2 regions of the Synechococcus sp. A10-1-5-1 genome follow, and region 2 is predicted to be linked to the other one. Evidence: predicted binding sites of a transcription regulator. Region 2 holds the regulator's gene; the other holds the start of a gene.

Region 1 (7,626 bases), 380 kb from region 2:
CTGCCCATGAGCGTTTGGGCGGGCAAGGCGAGCTGGGGCTCCACCTTCCGCAACTGGACCTGGGTCTGGATCGGCAACTTCATCGGCACCTTGGTGGTGGCGCTGATCATGTGGGTCAGCCTCACCAGCGCTGGCACCGTTGAACCTCTGGCCGCTGCCGATGGTGGCAAGGGCTGGCAGGTCGTGGCCGCCACTATCATCAAACTGAACAAGCTCAACGTCATCACCAAGTACGAAGCCCTCGGCAGCACTGGCTTCTTCCTGGCTTTCCTACGCGGATTGGTCGCTAACTGGCTCGTCTGCCTGGGCGTGACCATGGCCTTGGTGAGCAAGAGCGTCCCCGGCAAACTGCTCGCCTGCTGGCTGCCGATCACGGCCTTCCAAACGATGGGCATGGAGCACATCGTGGTGAACCAGTTCCTTCACACCGCCGGTCCCCTGCTGGGCTCTGGCGTCCCCTTCGGCAAGGTGATCGTCTGGAACTTCATCCCCGTCACCCTTGGCAACATCGTCGGCGGGATGGTGTTCATCGGAATGCTCTTCTACAGCACCCATCGCACCAAGATGGCCAACGTTCTGCCTAACGAGCACGACGACAAGCTCGAGCGCGAGCTGGCCGCTGAGCTGGGGGCTCGCTGATCCGTGGGAACCGCTGTCGCCTCCGTTTCCGGGCTCCTCTCACCGTTGGAGGAAGCTGCTTTAAGCGAGCGGCTGGGACGCTGGCGGCGGCAGCCCCTCTCCCTTGAGGAACTGAGCAATCTTCTGCCTCGGGTCTGTGATCCATCCCTCGCCCTCAGCCTCGCTGAGCGCTTGGGGATGGCTGGACCCGAGGCTATCGATTGGATCCTTCCCCTCTGCCAATCGCAGGGCATCACGAGACCGCTGATCCGCGCCCTGGGCATCTGTCACCACCCCCAAGCCTGCGAGCAACTCTTGGCCTGGCTTCCGAATGCCGGCGAGCTTGAGCCTGAGGTGCTTGAAGCGCTGGGTTGCTGGGGAAACCTGATCGACATCACGATCATCGAAGACGCACTGAGGGCCCCTGGCCAAAGCCATCGCCTGGCAGGACTGACGCTGCTGACCTTCCGCAACCGCAGCCTCGAAGCCAGCGAAGTTCTGCGGCTGACGACCCCACTCCTGGAGGATTTCCGGTCCGAGGTTGTCATCGCCACAATCAAGCTTTTGCAAAGGCGCAACGAACCCGTCGTCTTAGAGGCGATCAGCAGCCGCATCAGCCCGGATGCACTGCCAGGTGTGGCTGAGACAGCTCTTCAAGCCCTCGGTTGCATCGGCAGCCTCGAGAGCTGCCAACACTTGCTAGCCCTACGCAGCCAGCTAGCCGGCACAGTGCTCGAAGAGCCGCTGGAGCGTCAGCTCAAGGCCCAGATCCGACATCGCGCCTGGATTGAACAAGCCATCAATGCCTAGGTTTTCACTCTGAGGTTTGTGACCATAAAAAAAGCCCCCCTTGCGGGGGCTTTTGCATGGGGAGATCAACTCACCACTTTTTATAGGGAAGGAATTTGCCGCACATGGTGACCTTGACGCGATCACCAGCGGGATCTTCAACTTTGTCGACATCCAGAGTGAAGTCGATGGCACTCATGATGCCGTCGCCAAACTTCTCTTGAATGACGTCCTTCAGGGGCATTCCATAGACCTGCATGATCTCGTAGAAGCGATAGATCAGTGGGTCGGTGGGGATCACAGGATCCAGGCCACCCTTGGTCGGGAAGGCTTGCAGGGCCTCGGCAATGGCGTGATCAAGGCTCAACAGTTCAGCGAGCTTCTGAGCCTCTTCGGGCGAGGCGGTGGACTGGCCATAGAACAACGAAGCAATCCAAACCTCGTCACGACCCAGCGCGGATTCCAGGTCGGCAAAGCTGAGGCCCTTGGCCTTCTTTGCTGCCATCAAGGTGGCGGTGATTGTGGCTGGCGAAGGAGCAGCCAGCGAGGGCATGGAAACAGGTGTAACCGTCATGGAGACAGGCTAATAGCGATGAGAGGAGCGAACAGAATGGAGCGCTATCTGCCATCCGTTCAGCAACAAGAATCGCCGCAGTTGCGCACGCGCTGCGCAGCCGTTGCTACGGAGCCGGCAACCGATTAGTAGCCGCTGCTACCAGAACCGGTCCTGTGGCCACAGAAAATCAATTCAGTGTCCCTCTGTCGGCATGACCGTCGCCGCACCCGTCACCGACAGCACGCCCCAAGGCCGAGCAACATTCAAGGCGTACCTGCAAAAGGTAGGCAGTGGCGAGCACACCAGCCGTGGCCTCAGCCGTGAAGAGGCCGCCCATGCCCTCGAGCTCATGCTCGACGGAGCGGCCAGTCCGGCCCAAATCGGTGCCTTCCTGATCGCCCACCGCATCCGCCGGCCCGAACCCCAGGAACTCACCGGGATGCTCGATGTTTACCGCCAGCGGGGCCCTCAACTCAGGACCGAGAAGCCGGCCATCAGCTTCGGCATGCCCTTCGACGGGCGGACCCGAACGGCCCCGATTTATCCGCTCACCGCTCTAGTGCTCTCCAGCGCCGGGCTACCCGTGGTCCTGCAAGGGGCCGGCCGGATTCCGGTGAAGTACGGAATCACGGCCATGGAGCTCTTCGCCGCCCTGGGGCTCCAACTGGCCGGCCGCAGTGTTGCCTGGGTGCAAGAGAAGCTCCAGTGCTGCGATCTGGCCCTGGTGCATCAACCCGATCACCTACCCGATGCCGAATCCCTGATTCCCTATCGAGAGGACCTTGGCAAGAGGCCACCCCTCGCGAGCCTGGAACTGCTCTGGACTGCGCACCAAGGCGAGCATCTCCTGGTCAGTGGCTTTGTGCACCCACCCACCGAAGCGCGGGCCTGGAAAGCACTCGAACTCGCCGGAGAAACCAACGTGCTCACCGTGAAAGGTCTCGAAGGAAGCACCGATCTGCCCATCAGCCGGGCTTGCGTCACCGGCCGACCAGGCCCCGAGGACGAGGGACGCCAGATCCTCCACCCCAGGGACAACGGTTGCTACGGGGCTGATCCCCTCTGGGAAGGACTGGAGACCTGGAGCAGCCAAGCCGCAGCCGCCCTTGGCGGGCAAGGGGAACTCGCGACTGCTCTGATCTGGAATGCCGGCACCTATGTATGGCAGGCGGGTCTTGAGAGCACCCATGCCAACGGACTGGAGCGTTGCCGGGAACTGCTCAGCTCAGGGGCCGTCATGACCCATCTCCAACGGCTCCGCCAGGAGATGGGTTGACAAGCGAACTCAGCGCTCGCCCAGGACTTGCCACATCGCGGCTTGACCAGCGATCACGGGCTGCACCGAAGCGGGTGCAGAGGTCGAGACGGAAGCGCTACGGATGAGCTGAACGCCCAAGGACGCCACAACAAAGGCTCCGACGAAACCCGTAGCAATGGTCAGGGGATGGCGGCCCTGAGCCGCGACTCCAGTTTTGGTTGCCATGACGGCAGAAGGGATTCGACCCAACCACTATGGAGACGCCAGCCAGCCATCGCCAGCTGAACCAGTCCAAAACGTTGTGGAAGCCGCCGGTGCGATGGACCAAGCGGCTGCGCCGGCCAACAGACGATCGCTGCTCAGCCAGCCATGGGAACCGCCCAGCAACACCCCAAGAGCAACGGCGAGACGCATGGCAGAGCGGTTGATTGAGGTGAGTTTGAAGAGATCAACGGACGCATTTGGGTGCCGTTGACACCAAACCGTTCACCCCACTGCCAGCAATCCCCAGAAGCGTCAAAATCACTACCAGAACCCCGTCTGGCCGTGACCTCTGAGGCCCCCTCGGCAAGCCATTGCTTTGACTTCGAGAGCGATTTCATCGGCAATTGGCGCTGCATTCCCCTCTGCGTGCGCCGCAAGCTGGATCTCTGTGGCGTCAAGCTCAAGCTCAACCACTGGCTGGCCCTGAACCAAACGCAACGGCAGAGCCTCGTCGACTGGGAGGACACGCCGGAGGGCCTCGCTCAACTGCGCCAACACCTGCTGGCGTGCACCGAGTCCATGGCCGACGGTCAGGCCAAAACGCTGCCGATCTCAACCGGGGAGACCTGGCAGAACCCCCTCGAGATCCCCGAGCTCCTCACCGCCGCCGCCCAGAACCGCGGCATCACCCTCCAGCCCGAGCAGTGGTCCGCCCTCAGCGAGCTCGAGCGCTTTGCCCTCTGCAAGCTGGCGCGGCCGGGGCATGACCACCACAACCTGGAGGCGGCCTTCAGCGAAGTGCTGGCGTAAACCAGCGGCGGAGTGCCTCGAGCCGTCCGGCCTCCTGCTCGAGCGGCTTCACCACCGACACCGCTGGAGCAACGATCACGGCGCAGGCCTTGAGTTCGGGCTGCTTGGAAACCGGGCAGGCCTGATCGTGCATCAAGGTGTTGGCCTCACAGGCGTTCTCCTGGGTGAACCCCCAATGCATCGGCAGAAACACCGAGCCCCGGCGGATGCGATCGGTGACCTTCACCGTCGCCGTGATGTGTCCGCGGCGGGAGCTCACGGCGGCGAGCTCCCCATCCTTTAACTGCAGCTCCAAGGCATCTTGCGGATGCACCTCCAACAGAGGCTTCGGGTGCATGGTCTGCAACCGCTCGACCTTCCCCGTGCGGGTCATCGTGTGCCACTGACCGAGATACCGGCCCACGGTGAGCACCAACGGGTAGGTCTCGCAGGGGGGCTCCGCCAGACCCATGGGTTGATCCGTGCAGAAGCGGGCACGACCCGAAGGCGTTGCGAATTGATGGTCGCTGTAGAGCCGCTTGGCCTCGCTGCTGGCTGATGCCCCCGCGGGGAAGGGCCACTGCTGCGGGCCCGCCTCCTCCAACAAAGCGTGACTGAGACCGGAGACATCACAGAGTCGGCCCACCGTGAGCTGACTGAATTCCGCGTACACCTCCGCGGCAGAGGCGTAGCTGAATTGCTCCTCAAAACCCAAACGCCGGCCCACCTCGGCGAACACCTCCCAATCCGGACGGCTCTCCCCATGGCGGGGGCGGTAGGCCGGGCAATAGGTCACCCGACGCTCCGAATTGGTCATCGCCCCAGCCTTTTCACTCCATTGGGCCGCGGGCAACAACAGGTGCGCGTAGTGGGAGGTTTCGGTATCCGCGTAGGCGTCACTGACCACCACCAACGGGCAGCGCCGCATCGCGGCCTTGACCCGATCGAGGTCCGGCATGCTCACCAAAGGATTGGTGGCGGCCACCCACCACAAATCCAGCTCACCCCGCTCCATCGCCTCCACCTGTTGCCAGGCCGCCAAGCCGGGGGCCGCCGCAATGCGTCCGGCGGGGAACTGCCAGGCCTGTTCAACCTCCTGGCGGTGCTCGGAATTGGTCACAACGCGGTAGCCCGGCAACAGATGGGCCAGGCCCCCGGCCTCGCGTCCACCCATGGCATTGGGCTGGCCCGTCAGGGAGAAGGGACCCGCACCCTCCTTGCCGATCTGAGCGGTCAACAAATGCAGGTTGATCAGACCACCCACCACCGCGGTGCCTTCGCGCCGCTGGTTGACCCCCATCGACCACAGGCTGAGCACCCGCTCACGGCGGTGGAAGAGCTCCGCCACCTCCCGCAGCCGCTTTTCTGGAATGTTGCAGAACCGAGCAACCTTGCGCGGCGTCCAGCGAGCCGCGAGATCAAAGAAGGCCTTGTAGTTCTCGGTGTGATCGTCAATGAACGCCGGGTCCTGACCGTTCTCACGGAGGACCAGATGGGCCAGGCCGTGGAGCAACGCCAGGTCCGTGCCAGGAGCGATGGGCAGATGCACATCCGCAGCCTTCGCGGTCTCCGTTAAGCGGGGATCGACGACGACGATCTTCACGCTGCCGGGATTGCGCTTTTTGCGTTTCAAGAGGCGCTGAAACAGCACCGGGTGGCATTCCGCGGTGTTGGTCCCGATCAGGAAGGCCACTGTGCAGTGGTCCAAATCCTCGTAACAGGCCGGGGGGCCGTCGGAGCCCAGGCTGCGGGTGTAGCCCGCCACCGCGGAGCTCATGCACAGGCGGGAGTTGGCATCGAAGTTGTTCGTGCCCAACGCACCTTTCAACAGCTTCTGAGCCAGGTAGTAGTCCTCGGTGTGGAACTGGCCCGATCCATACATCGCAATCGCATCGGGGCCCTTGGTGGCCAAGGTGCTGCGGATGCGGCCCACCAGCAGGTCCATCGCCTGCTCCCAAGTGATGGGTTGGAACGGTTCGTCCAGGCTGGCGCGATAGAGGGGCTCGCGAAGGCGCCCCCGGGCCAAGGTCTCGCCAACGGTCGCCCCCTTGATGCAGACCTGGCCCAGGCTCGAGGGATGCTGGCGGTCACCCCGAGCCGTCCACATGGGATTGCCCTCGGCATCACGCTTGACCGCCTGGCCCGGCAAGGCCGGTGGAATCAGTTCAAGACCACAGCCCACCCCGCAGTAGGGACATTGGCTGCGCACGTTGCCGGAGGCCATCACCACACCCAAAACAGCGTCAAATGAAAAAGGGGCAGCTCAACGGGGCCGCCCCGAACAGACCCCTGTGTTGGGGGTGAATCAAGCGTTGACGAGCACCTTCTCGTCAGCGTGCTCTGCAGAGAAGGAACCCTTGGGCTCCTTGAGGAAGAAGAAGCAGAGGAAAGCAACGATCAATCCGGCAATCCCGAGGATCTGGAAGAAGGCGCTGTTGGAGGAAGCAACGATCTCTGCAGAGGGATCCTTGCCGCCACCCATCCACATCGGCAGGAGGCTGAAGATCGTCAGGTAAGCAACCGCACCAACGTTGCCGTAGGCGCCCACCAGACCTGCGATCTGACCCGTGACGCGCTTCTTGACCAGGGGCACCATCGCGAAGGTGGCGCCTTCACCGGCCTGGACGAAGAACGAGGCGAGCATCGTGATCAACACCGCGACGGTGATGCCCAGGGAACCGGAGAAGGTGCCCGGCTTGATCATGCTCATGATCAAGTAACCAATGCCCAGGCCACCGGTGAGGAAGGCCATGGTGTTTTTGCGGCTACCGAGCTTGTCGGAAATCAGGCCGCCACCGGGGCGAGCCACCAAGTTCACAAAGGCAAAACAGGACGCCAGGATGCCGGCAGTTGCCTTCGGAAGATCAAACGTGGTCTCAAAGAATGTCGGCAGCATGGAGACAACCGCCAACTCAGATCCGAAGTTCACGATGTAGGTGAGCTCCAGAATGGCGACCTGCTTGAACTCGTAGCGGTCGTCCTTGGGGTATTGCTTAACGCCGTTGATCAGGTCGCGGTTGGTGCGAATAATGCCCCAGGTCTGGAAGCCAAACCAAACGAGAACTGCGAGGAGCGCCAGGGGATAGGTGCCGGCGTTCAGGAAGCCAACCTTTTGCAGGCGCCAGCAGAGCACGCAGAGAATGGCCGCGAAGGGAACATTCATGCCCAGCAGGCCCCAGAAGTCCCGCATGGAGGTCACTTCAAGACCAGCGGACTTAGCGGGCTTTTGGTAGGTCTTTCCCGGGGGAGTATCGGTGACGTTAAAGAAGTAGATCACCCCGTAGACGGCCGAAATAATGCCGGTCAGAGCAATTGCTCCACGCCAATTCAAGATGGCGCCAGTGGGGAGCTCGAAGCCACCTGAGAAGGAGAGGAAGCCAGCCAGGGCGACGAGAGTCAGTGCGGAGAAGGC
Region 2 (7,626 bases):
GGCGATGGAGCAGGGCCGCTTTGAGCCGATCAATGGCCCTTGGGTTGAAAGCGATTGCGTCTTGGTGGGTGTCCCATCGCTGCTGCGGCAGTTCGAGGAGGGGCAGGCCTACAGCCGTAGCCGCTTTCCCCAGTGGTCACACGAGCTGTGCTGGTTGCCCGACAGTTTTGGCTTCGCCGCCGGGTTGCCTGCCGTTGCGCAGCTGAGCGGGGTGCGCTGGTTCTGCACCCACAAGTTGGCCTGGAACAGCACCAACGCCTTCCCCCATCGCTTGTTCCGCTGGCGTAGTGCCGATGGCTCAGAGCTGTTGGCGTTGGCGACGGCTCCGATTGGCACTGGAGGCGATCCCCAGGGGATGGAGACCTACCGGCAGCAGTGGCAGGCGGCGACGGGCGTGGATCAGGCCCTTTGGCTCCCGGGGGTGGGCGACCACGGTGGTGGTCCGACCGCGGAGATGCTCGAGCAGTTGGCCCTCTGGCAGCACCAGCCCGTGGCCTGCCCGCAGCAGCACGGAACCTTGCGCAGCTACCTCGAGGGCTTGGAGCCGCTGGCGAGCGGTCTGCCGGTTTGGCGCGATGAGCTTTATCTCGAGCTGCATCAGGGCTGTGCCACGACCCGCCCCGATCAAAAGCGCCACAACCGGACCCTGGAGCGCTTGCTGAGGGAGCTCGACTGGACCTCGGCCCTGCTCCACCTCGGGGGCGCGGGCCAGCCTGGCGCTGATTGGCGGCCGCTGCTGTTTCAGCAGTTCCATGACATCCTTCCTGGCACCTCGATTCCCGAGGTTTTTGAGCAGGCAGAACCCCAATGGCGGCAGGCGCGCCGCCAGGCCTCCAGTCAGCGGGATCGCCTTCTGCAGGACCGACTTCCAGCCCGCGGCGGCGATCAGCCCTGGTGGCTGGTGCAGTTGCAGCCCCAGCCCGCTGAGCTGGTCACCCTGCGCCTGCCCGCCGGCTCGTGGTGCATCCAGGGTGCCCAAGACCAGCTCCCGAGCCAGGCGCGGACGACCGGCGGCACCTGGGTTCAACTCCCCCTGCCCGCTGGCCTTCAGGCGATCCCCCTCGAGCGTGCCGATCGCCTCGTGCAGCCCACTGCGGACATCACGCATCCGGTTGCCCTGGAGGCCACCGGTGAGACCTGGCGATTGGGCAACGGGTTGGTGCAGGTGGAGATCGGGGCGGACGGCATCCAGCAGCTCTGGGGGGGCGATGGTGTGCCGCAACTCTCAGGGCCCATCCAATGGCGCCGTTGGCGCGATCAGGGGGAGTTTTGGGATGCCTGGGACATCGCGGCGGACTACCGCGATCACCCCTTGCCCCTCTCATGGCAGGGGGCTCCAGAGCTGGTGGAGCAAGGACCGCTCTGCTGCCGGTTTGTGGCTCGAGGCCGCTGCGGGCAAAGCTCGCTTCGGCTCGACATTCAGCTGCGGGCTGCTTCTCCGTATGTGGAGTTGACCTTGACGGTCGATTGGCGCCAGCGCCATGAGCTCCTGCGGCTGGAGTTGCCGTTGGCGCAAGGGGCCGAGCGCTACGCCGCTGATACCTCCGCTGGGGTCCTCGAGCGGCCGGCCCACGCCTTGACGCAGAGGGAGCAAGCCCGCTGGGAAGTGACGGCGATCAGCTGGGTGGCCAGCCAGTCCAAAGCGGGTGCGGGAGGTCTGGCGGTCTTGCTGGATGGTCCCCAGGGGGTCTCCGTGACTTCAGATCAGCTGGGCGTCTCTTTGCTGCGGGCTCCCACCTGGCCGGATCCCTCTGGCGATAACGGCATCCAGCGCCTTCGCCTCGCGTTGTACCCCTCTCGGCACGGCTGGAGTTCGGCTGGAGTGCCCCGTTTGGCAGGACGTTTTCGCGAGCCCCTTTGGATTCGGCCTGCTCCACATCGCGCCCAGGAGGTCAATGGTCAGGACGAGATCGCCGGTTCAATCGACCTGTTGGAGGGCGTCGACTGGGCCCATGCCCAGGTACGGGTTCTCAGTTGCAGGCCGGGGTCTCGCCCAGGGCGACTAGCGCTGCGGCTGCAGAACCTGAGTCCCCAGCGACAGCGATGGACCCTGGTCTCCAACTGGCGCTGGCGTCGGGGAGACAGTGAGACATGGACGCGCGGAGGCCTTGTGCTCAAGCCGTGGCAGCTGCTGGCTCTGGAGTTGGAATGCGACTAGTCCTCGTGGTCGTCGAAGGGGTCGCTGAGCTGCTTCGACGGTGGTCCAAAAGCGGTGTAGATCCCGAAGCCGGTCAGGCCCAGCAGCACGACCAAGACGGCCAGTGCCACTGACATGGCTGGGGAGGTGGTTTCCATCACAACTCTCGACGGGGCCGGCCGCTCGAGCAGCCAGGCCCCTTATAGTAACGAGACCTACTCCTTGCCAGAGAGCACAGCCCGTCATGGCTCAACGCACCCGCCTGGGAGATCTGCTGCGTCCCCTGAACTCCGAGTACGGCAAGGTTGTGCCTGGCTGGGGTACCACTCCAGTGATGGGCGTGTTCATGGCCCTGTTCCTGGTGTTCCTGCTGGTGATCCTCCAGCTGTACAACAAGTCGCTGATCCTCGACGGCATCACCGTGAACTGGAACGGCATCGGCTGATTCGATGAACGTGTTTGGGATCGGACTTCCTGAGATGGCGGTGATTGCCGCCGTTGGTCTTTTGGTGTTTGGTCCCAAGCGCCTCCCTGAATTGGGTCGCACCCTTGGGAAAACCTTGAAGGGCTTCCAGTCCGCCTCGAAGGAATTTGAGCAGGAGTTCCGTAAGGCCGTCGACACCGTGGAAGCTGAAGTCACTCAGGCAACTCCCGATTCGCAGCCTCAACTCAAGGCCGAAGACGAGCAAGCGGCCGGTTGAGGCATTCATGACTCCTTTGAGTCTTGTTGTTGGTTTGGGTAACCCGGGCGAGAAGTACGCAGGCACCCGCCACAACGTCGGTTTCATGGCGCTTGAGCAGTTGGCGAAGCGTCAAAACAGCAGCTTTAAGCAGCAGTCCAAGTTGCATGGCTTGCTGGCTGAAGTGGGGCAAGGTGCAGAGCGTTTGCGTTTGTTGATGCCCCAGACCTACATGAACGACAGCGGTCGCTCGATTCGGGCGGCTCTCGATTGGTTTGGGTTTGAACCGGCTCAGATGCTGATCCTTGTGGATGACATGGATCTTCCCCTTGGTCGATTGCGCTTGAGGCTCTCGGGTGGTGCTGGGGGACACAACGGCTTGCGCAGCACCATTTCCCATCTCGGGAGTCAAGAGTTTCCTCGCCTTCGGATTGGGATTGGTGCCCCTGCACTGAACCCAGTTGAGCGCAAACAGCGCACCGTTGGCCACGTGCTCGGCCGCTTTGCAGTCGCCGAACAGCCGGTTCTTGGGGAAGTCATTGATGAGGTCTTGTCTGGCCTCGATCTGATTCAACGCCTGGGGTTTGAGCGGGCTGGTAACAGGCTCAACGGTTTTGTTGCTCCCTCTGCAGCCAAGCTGGTCGAGCAACCCACTGCCTGAGTCCGCGTGAGTCGCCTCCCCACCACGACGGCGCAATTGCGGGTGCTGCGCCAAAGCTTTAGCCAGCGGGTGCTCGAGGGTGAGGTCAGTGCTGGTGGATTTCAGTGGACCTTCGCCTGGTTCTTTGATCGCGGCGAGCTGCAGGTGGAGCCCTCCCTGGGCCGGGCTTTGATTCAGGACGCGTTGCTGCGCTTCCTGCTGAAAACCGACTACCAGCTGGAGGCTGGTGGGGACTACGCCTTCAACGTTCGCGCGAAGTTTTGAGGCGCAGCAGGGGCAAGCCAGGAGAACGTCTGAGTTCAGTGCCCCAATGGCGTTCCAGCAGCAGCTGCGCGACCACATCGTCGTAGTCCCGTGGGGGCAGCCTGAGGCCCTCCGGCAGTAATCGCCGCCAGCCTTGAGGCGGTTCCAGCTGCCAGTAGCGTGAGCGTGCGGCCAGGGTGGTTCCAGCTTCAGGGGTCACGTGGACGCTGAGGCCGAGGGCGATGAGCTGTTGTTGCCAGTGTTTGCTGCCCGTTCCGTTGCCGAGCACCACCGCTTCGAGGCCAGGGTCAACCTGCCAGATCTGAATTTGAGCCAGGCAGTCCTCAGGAGAGAGCACTGCGGCGACGTTGACCATCCCGGCGACCTGGTCACACAAGGCCAATCCACATTTGCTGAGGCCTGGGTCCAGGCCGAGCCAAGTGCTCATGGGCTTTGCCAGCGGATGGCCACGGCAATGGGGTCGGCCAGATCGCTGTTGGCTCTGGAGACGGCCTCGAGTTTCGCCGTCTTTCCCTGGGGACGGTTCACCAGGGCGTCGGCCAGTTGGCTGAGGCGCGCCGGGTCGAATTGGAGGCCATTGGCTAGAGCCCCTTGGCGTTGGGCGCGGGTGAAGGCCGCGGCTAGGAGCAGGTTGAGGCGGCTGCGCACCTGATCTGGTGATCGTTCATCGATCTCCAGGACGGTGGTGGCCAGTTGCTCACCGCTGCGAACGACCCGCTTGTTGGGCCTGACATCCGGGAAAGCCACCACCTGACGCTCGCCCTTGAGCACGTTGGCGGCCGAGATCAGACTGACCACCCACTCACCTCTCTTGCTGAGGGTCGTCTCCAATTTGCTGATGTCGCTGCGCGGGACCAGGAGGATTTGGCGGTTGGGTGTCTCCCCGGGCAGCACCCGTTGGTAGACGTTCAGATTCGTGCGTTGCAGCAGCGCGTGAATCACCTCCCTGGCCTGGCTGGGTTTCTCGATTCGCACCTTGGCGACCTCGAGGAGTTGGCCGCTGCTGATCACCACATCGCCTTGCCGTAGGGCAATCAGATTGCGCTCGAGGCGCTCCAGTTCTTGGCTGCTGCTCTTGATCTTGCTGTTCAGCTTGGCGAGCTCAGAGCGGTTGCGTTGCAGGTCTGCATCCTTGGCCGCGATGTCGCGGCTGAGGCGATCGCGCTCGGCTTCCAGTTGCCGGCGTTGCTCCATCAGCGGGGCCAGTTCCCGTTGGAGTCGGCTGGCCTGCTGGGCCACCACCTTGAGTTGGCTTTGGGCCTCGCTGCGTTCCTTCTCTGCACTGAGAAGGGCAGTGCGGCTCTGTGCCAAGTCGTTGCGGCTGTCCCGCAAGCGCTGCTCGATCTGATCGAGTTCGAACAGCCCCGTGCGCAGGCGATCACTGACGAGCAGCATCAGACCGAGCGAGATCGCGCTGATCAAGCTGCCGGTCAGGACCGTGATGACCACGGCCGTCTTCTTGGGCCGCAGCCGAAACAAGCTCAGACGCGCCTTGCCGACCTTGGATCCCAAGCGATCTCCCAGGGTGGAGAGCACTCCCCCGAGGATGAGCAGCGCCAGGATGAGGATCCAGCCGGACACGACGTTGGGCGACGACGGTCAGTATCGGTTGCAGGCGGTGGGAAATCAGCTGGGATCAGCCACCAGTTCAGCCGTTTAGCTGAAGCGTTTGGCGAGGGCCAAGGGATCGAAAACGGTGATTTTCTTGCGATCGATTTGCACCAGACCGTCGTTGCGTAAGTCACCCAGCAGGCGTGTGATGGTGACCCGGGTGGATCCAATCGCTTCGGCGATGGCCTGGTGGGAGAGACGCAGGTCGATCGTGATGCCTTCGCTGCTGGGAACCCCAAAGTCGCGGCAGAGCACCAGCAGGAAACTCACCAGTCGCGAGGACATGTCGCGGTGGGTGAGGGTTTCGATCATGGTCTCGGTTTGCAGGATCCGAGAGGACAGGCCCTGCAGCAGCAGCAGGCCCACCGCGGGGTCTTGCTCAATGGCCTTCCGCACCGAGGTGGCGGGGGCTGTCACCAGCTCGACGCGGGTGAAAGCAATGGAGTGATAGAAGCGATCCGAGCGCTGGCCGGTCAGCAGGGAGAGCACCCCGAACAGGCTGTTTTCCCTCAGGAGCGCCACCGTGATCTCCTCGCCCGATTCGTACACGCGGGAGAGGCGGACTGCTCCGCGTTTGAGGAGGTAGACCTTCTCGGCTGGATCCCCAGGGAAAAAGATCGTTTTGCCGCGCTCGACGATTTCCGTCGTGCTGCCGCTGAGGCCCCGGATCACATCCAGGAGCGTTGCATTAGGCGGTAGCGGACTGCCCGCGATCGGTGCGATCACGGACGTACCGGTAGTGGGGCTAGGGGAGTAGCGGCTGAATCCTTGCGTGGCCACAACCATGTCAGCGCGACTGATGTGTTTTGGAACCTACGGATCAGTCCAGGGCAGCCATGTAGCCATTGAAACTAATTCGGGGCTTCTGCCAAGGCCTGGCTCTGAGCGCTCAGAAGGCGCTGGATTCCAGCTTCGGCCAGGTCAACCAGGGTAGAAAGCTGTTGGCGACTGAAGGGTGCGCCCTCTGCGGTGCCCTGAATTTCGAGCAAATGCTGCTCTTGATTCATCACCACGTTCAAATCCACCTCGGCTCGGCTGTCTTCGCTGTAGTCCAGATCCAGTAGCGCGTTCCCATCGACCAGGCCAACCGAGACCGCTGCCACCTGGCCGATTAGGGGAGAGCGCTCCAGTACCCCCCGCTGCTCGAGCCGGCGCAGTCCCAGGGCCAAGGCGGCCCAGGCTCCAGTAATGGAGGCCGTGCGGGTCCCGGCGTCTGCCTGCAGAACGTCGCAATCGACCTGCAGCGTCCTCTCGCCCAGAGCCTCGAGATCGAGGCAGGCCCTGAGGCTGCGGCCAATCAGGCGTTGAATTTCCTGGGTGCGGCCGCTCAGCTTCATCAGCTCCCTTGGCTGGCGGCTGGGGGTGCTGGCCGGCAGCAGTCTGTAGTCGGCACTTAGCCAGCCTTTGCCTGAGCCTTTTCGCCATTTCGGGACGCCTTCCTCGAGGCAAACGCTGCAGATCACGGCGGTTCGACCCGTGTGAACCGTGACTGAGCTCAGGGCAAACCCCATCGGATCCCAGTCGAAGCGAGTGCTGCGCAGATCCATGGCGCCGCGGCCGTCCCGCCGAGGTTGGGTGCTGCTCATTGCGGGCTGACTCAGTGTCTTGATGGTACGGGTGTTTGCACTACAGGTAGTGCTTGTTGCTTGCCGGACGGCCTAACGCCGCTACATTCAGGATCCCAAGCGGCAGCCATGCAATCGATGACGGCCAGCCTTGCAGCCACTCCCAGCGCTACGCCCCGTGCTGGACACCTGCGCCCGCTGGCCTCGATTCCAGCGTCTGCTCCTTCCCGCAGCGTTCGTCTGGCGGCCCAGCAGGAGGGGCAACTCCAGGTGCACACAGCGCCGTTCCGCGGCAGCTTCAGCGGGGTGTTCAGTCAGGCCTTGCGCAGTGCAGGACTGGGCAGCCGTGTCCTGGTCAGCCAGTTTCTCAAAGGTGGCGTCGATCAAGGCCTCGAGCGCAGCGTCTGGCTCTGTGGCCGTCTGCAGTGGCTCAGGCCAGCGGTGGCGGGTTGCTTGGCGGAGCCCACGCCTGCGTCGCAGGCGGATGTGGAGGCCGTGAGGGAGATCTGGGAGTACACCCGGGAGCAGTTCCTGGGTGGTCAGCTCGATCAGCTCGTGCTTGATGAGCTCGGTCTGGCGGTGGAGTTGGGCTATCTGACTGAGGTGGAAGTGGTCTCTGCTCTGGAGCAGCGGCCCTCTCACCTGGATGTGATCCTGACTGGGCCGTCCATGCCCACGGCTTTGTTGGCCATGGCTGATCAGGTCACC

What was found. The regulator NtcA, encoded in region 2, controls nitrogen genes in cyanobacteria. The targets are predictions, from matches to a motif close to GTANCNNNNGNTAC.
Region 1: a site for NtcA is predicted at 2,110-2,123, ahead of MY494_RS08890 (anthranilate phosphoribosyltransferase family protein). Genes of this name have one in related genera too.

Annotation. Positions count from the first base shown of each region.
Region 1 covers NZ_CP096032.1:1,654,634-1,662,259, reverse strand. The annotation lists gene MY494_RS08905 (formate/nitrite transporter family protein) at 1-639, shown strand, start outside; gene MY494_RS08900 (hypothetical protein) at 643-1,428, shown strand; gene cynS (cyanase) at 1,499-1,951, opposite strand; gene MY494_RS08890 (anthranilate phosphoribosyltransferase family protein) at 2,175-3,239, shown strand; gene MY494_RS08885 (hypothetical protein) at 3,249-3,446, opposite strand; gene MY494_RS08880 (hypothetical protein) at 3,474-3,635, opposite strand; gene MY494_RS08875 (nitrate reductase associated protein) at 3,768-4,235, shown strand; gene MY494_RS08870 (molybdopterin oxidoreductase family protein) at 4,216-6,438, opposite strand; gene MY494_RS08865 (NarK family nitrate/nitrite MFS transporter) at 6,520-7,626, opposite strand, start outside.
Region 2 covers NZ_CP096032.1:1,278,443-1,286,068, reverse strand. The annotation lists gene MY494_RS07075 (glycoside hydrolase family 38 C-terminal domain-containing protein) at 1-2,158, shown strand, start outside; gene psbN (photosystem II reaction center protein PsbN) at 2,155-2,295, opposite strand; gene psbH (photosystem II reaction center phosphoprotein PsbH) at 2,382-2,582, shown strand; gene MY494_RS07060 (TatA/E family twin arginine-targeting protein translocase) at 2,587-2,838, shown strand; gene pth (aminoacyl-tRNA hydrolase) at 2,846-3,478, shown strand; gene MY494_RS07050 (DUF3146 family protein) at 3,485-3,742, shown strand; gene MY494_RS07045 (resolvase) at 3,720-4,169, opposite strand; gene MY494_RS07040 (DUF3084 domain-containing protein) at 4,166-5,323, opposite strand; gene ntcA (global nitrogen regulator NtcA) at 5,399-6,139, opposite strand; gene rph (ribonuclease PH) at 6,205-6,939, opposite strand; gene MY494_RS07025 (cob(I)yrinic acid a,c-diamide adenosyltransferase) at 7,057-7,626, shown strand, end outside.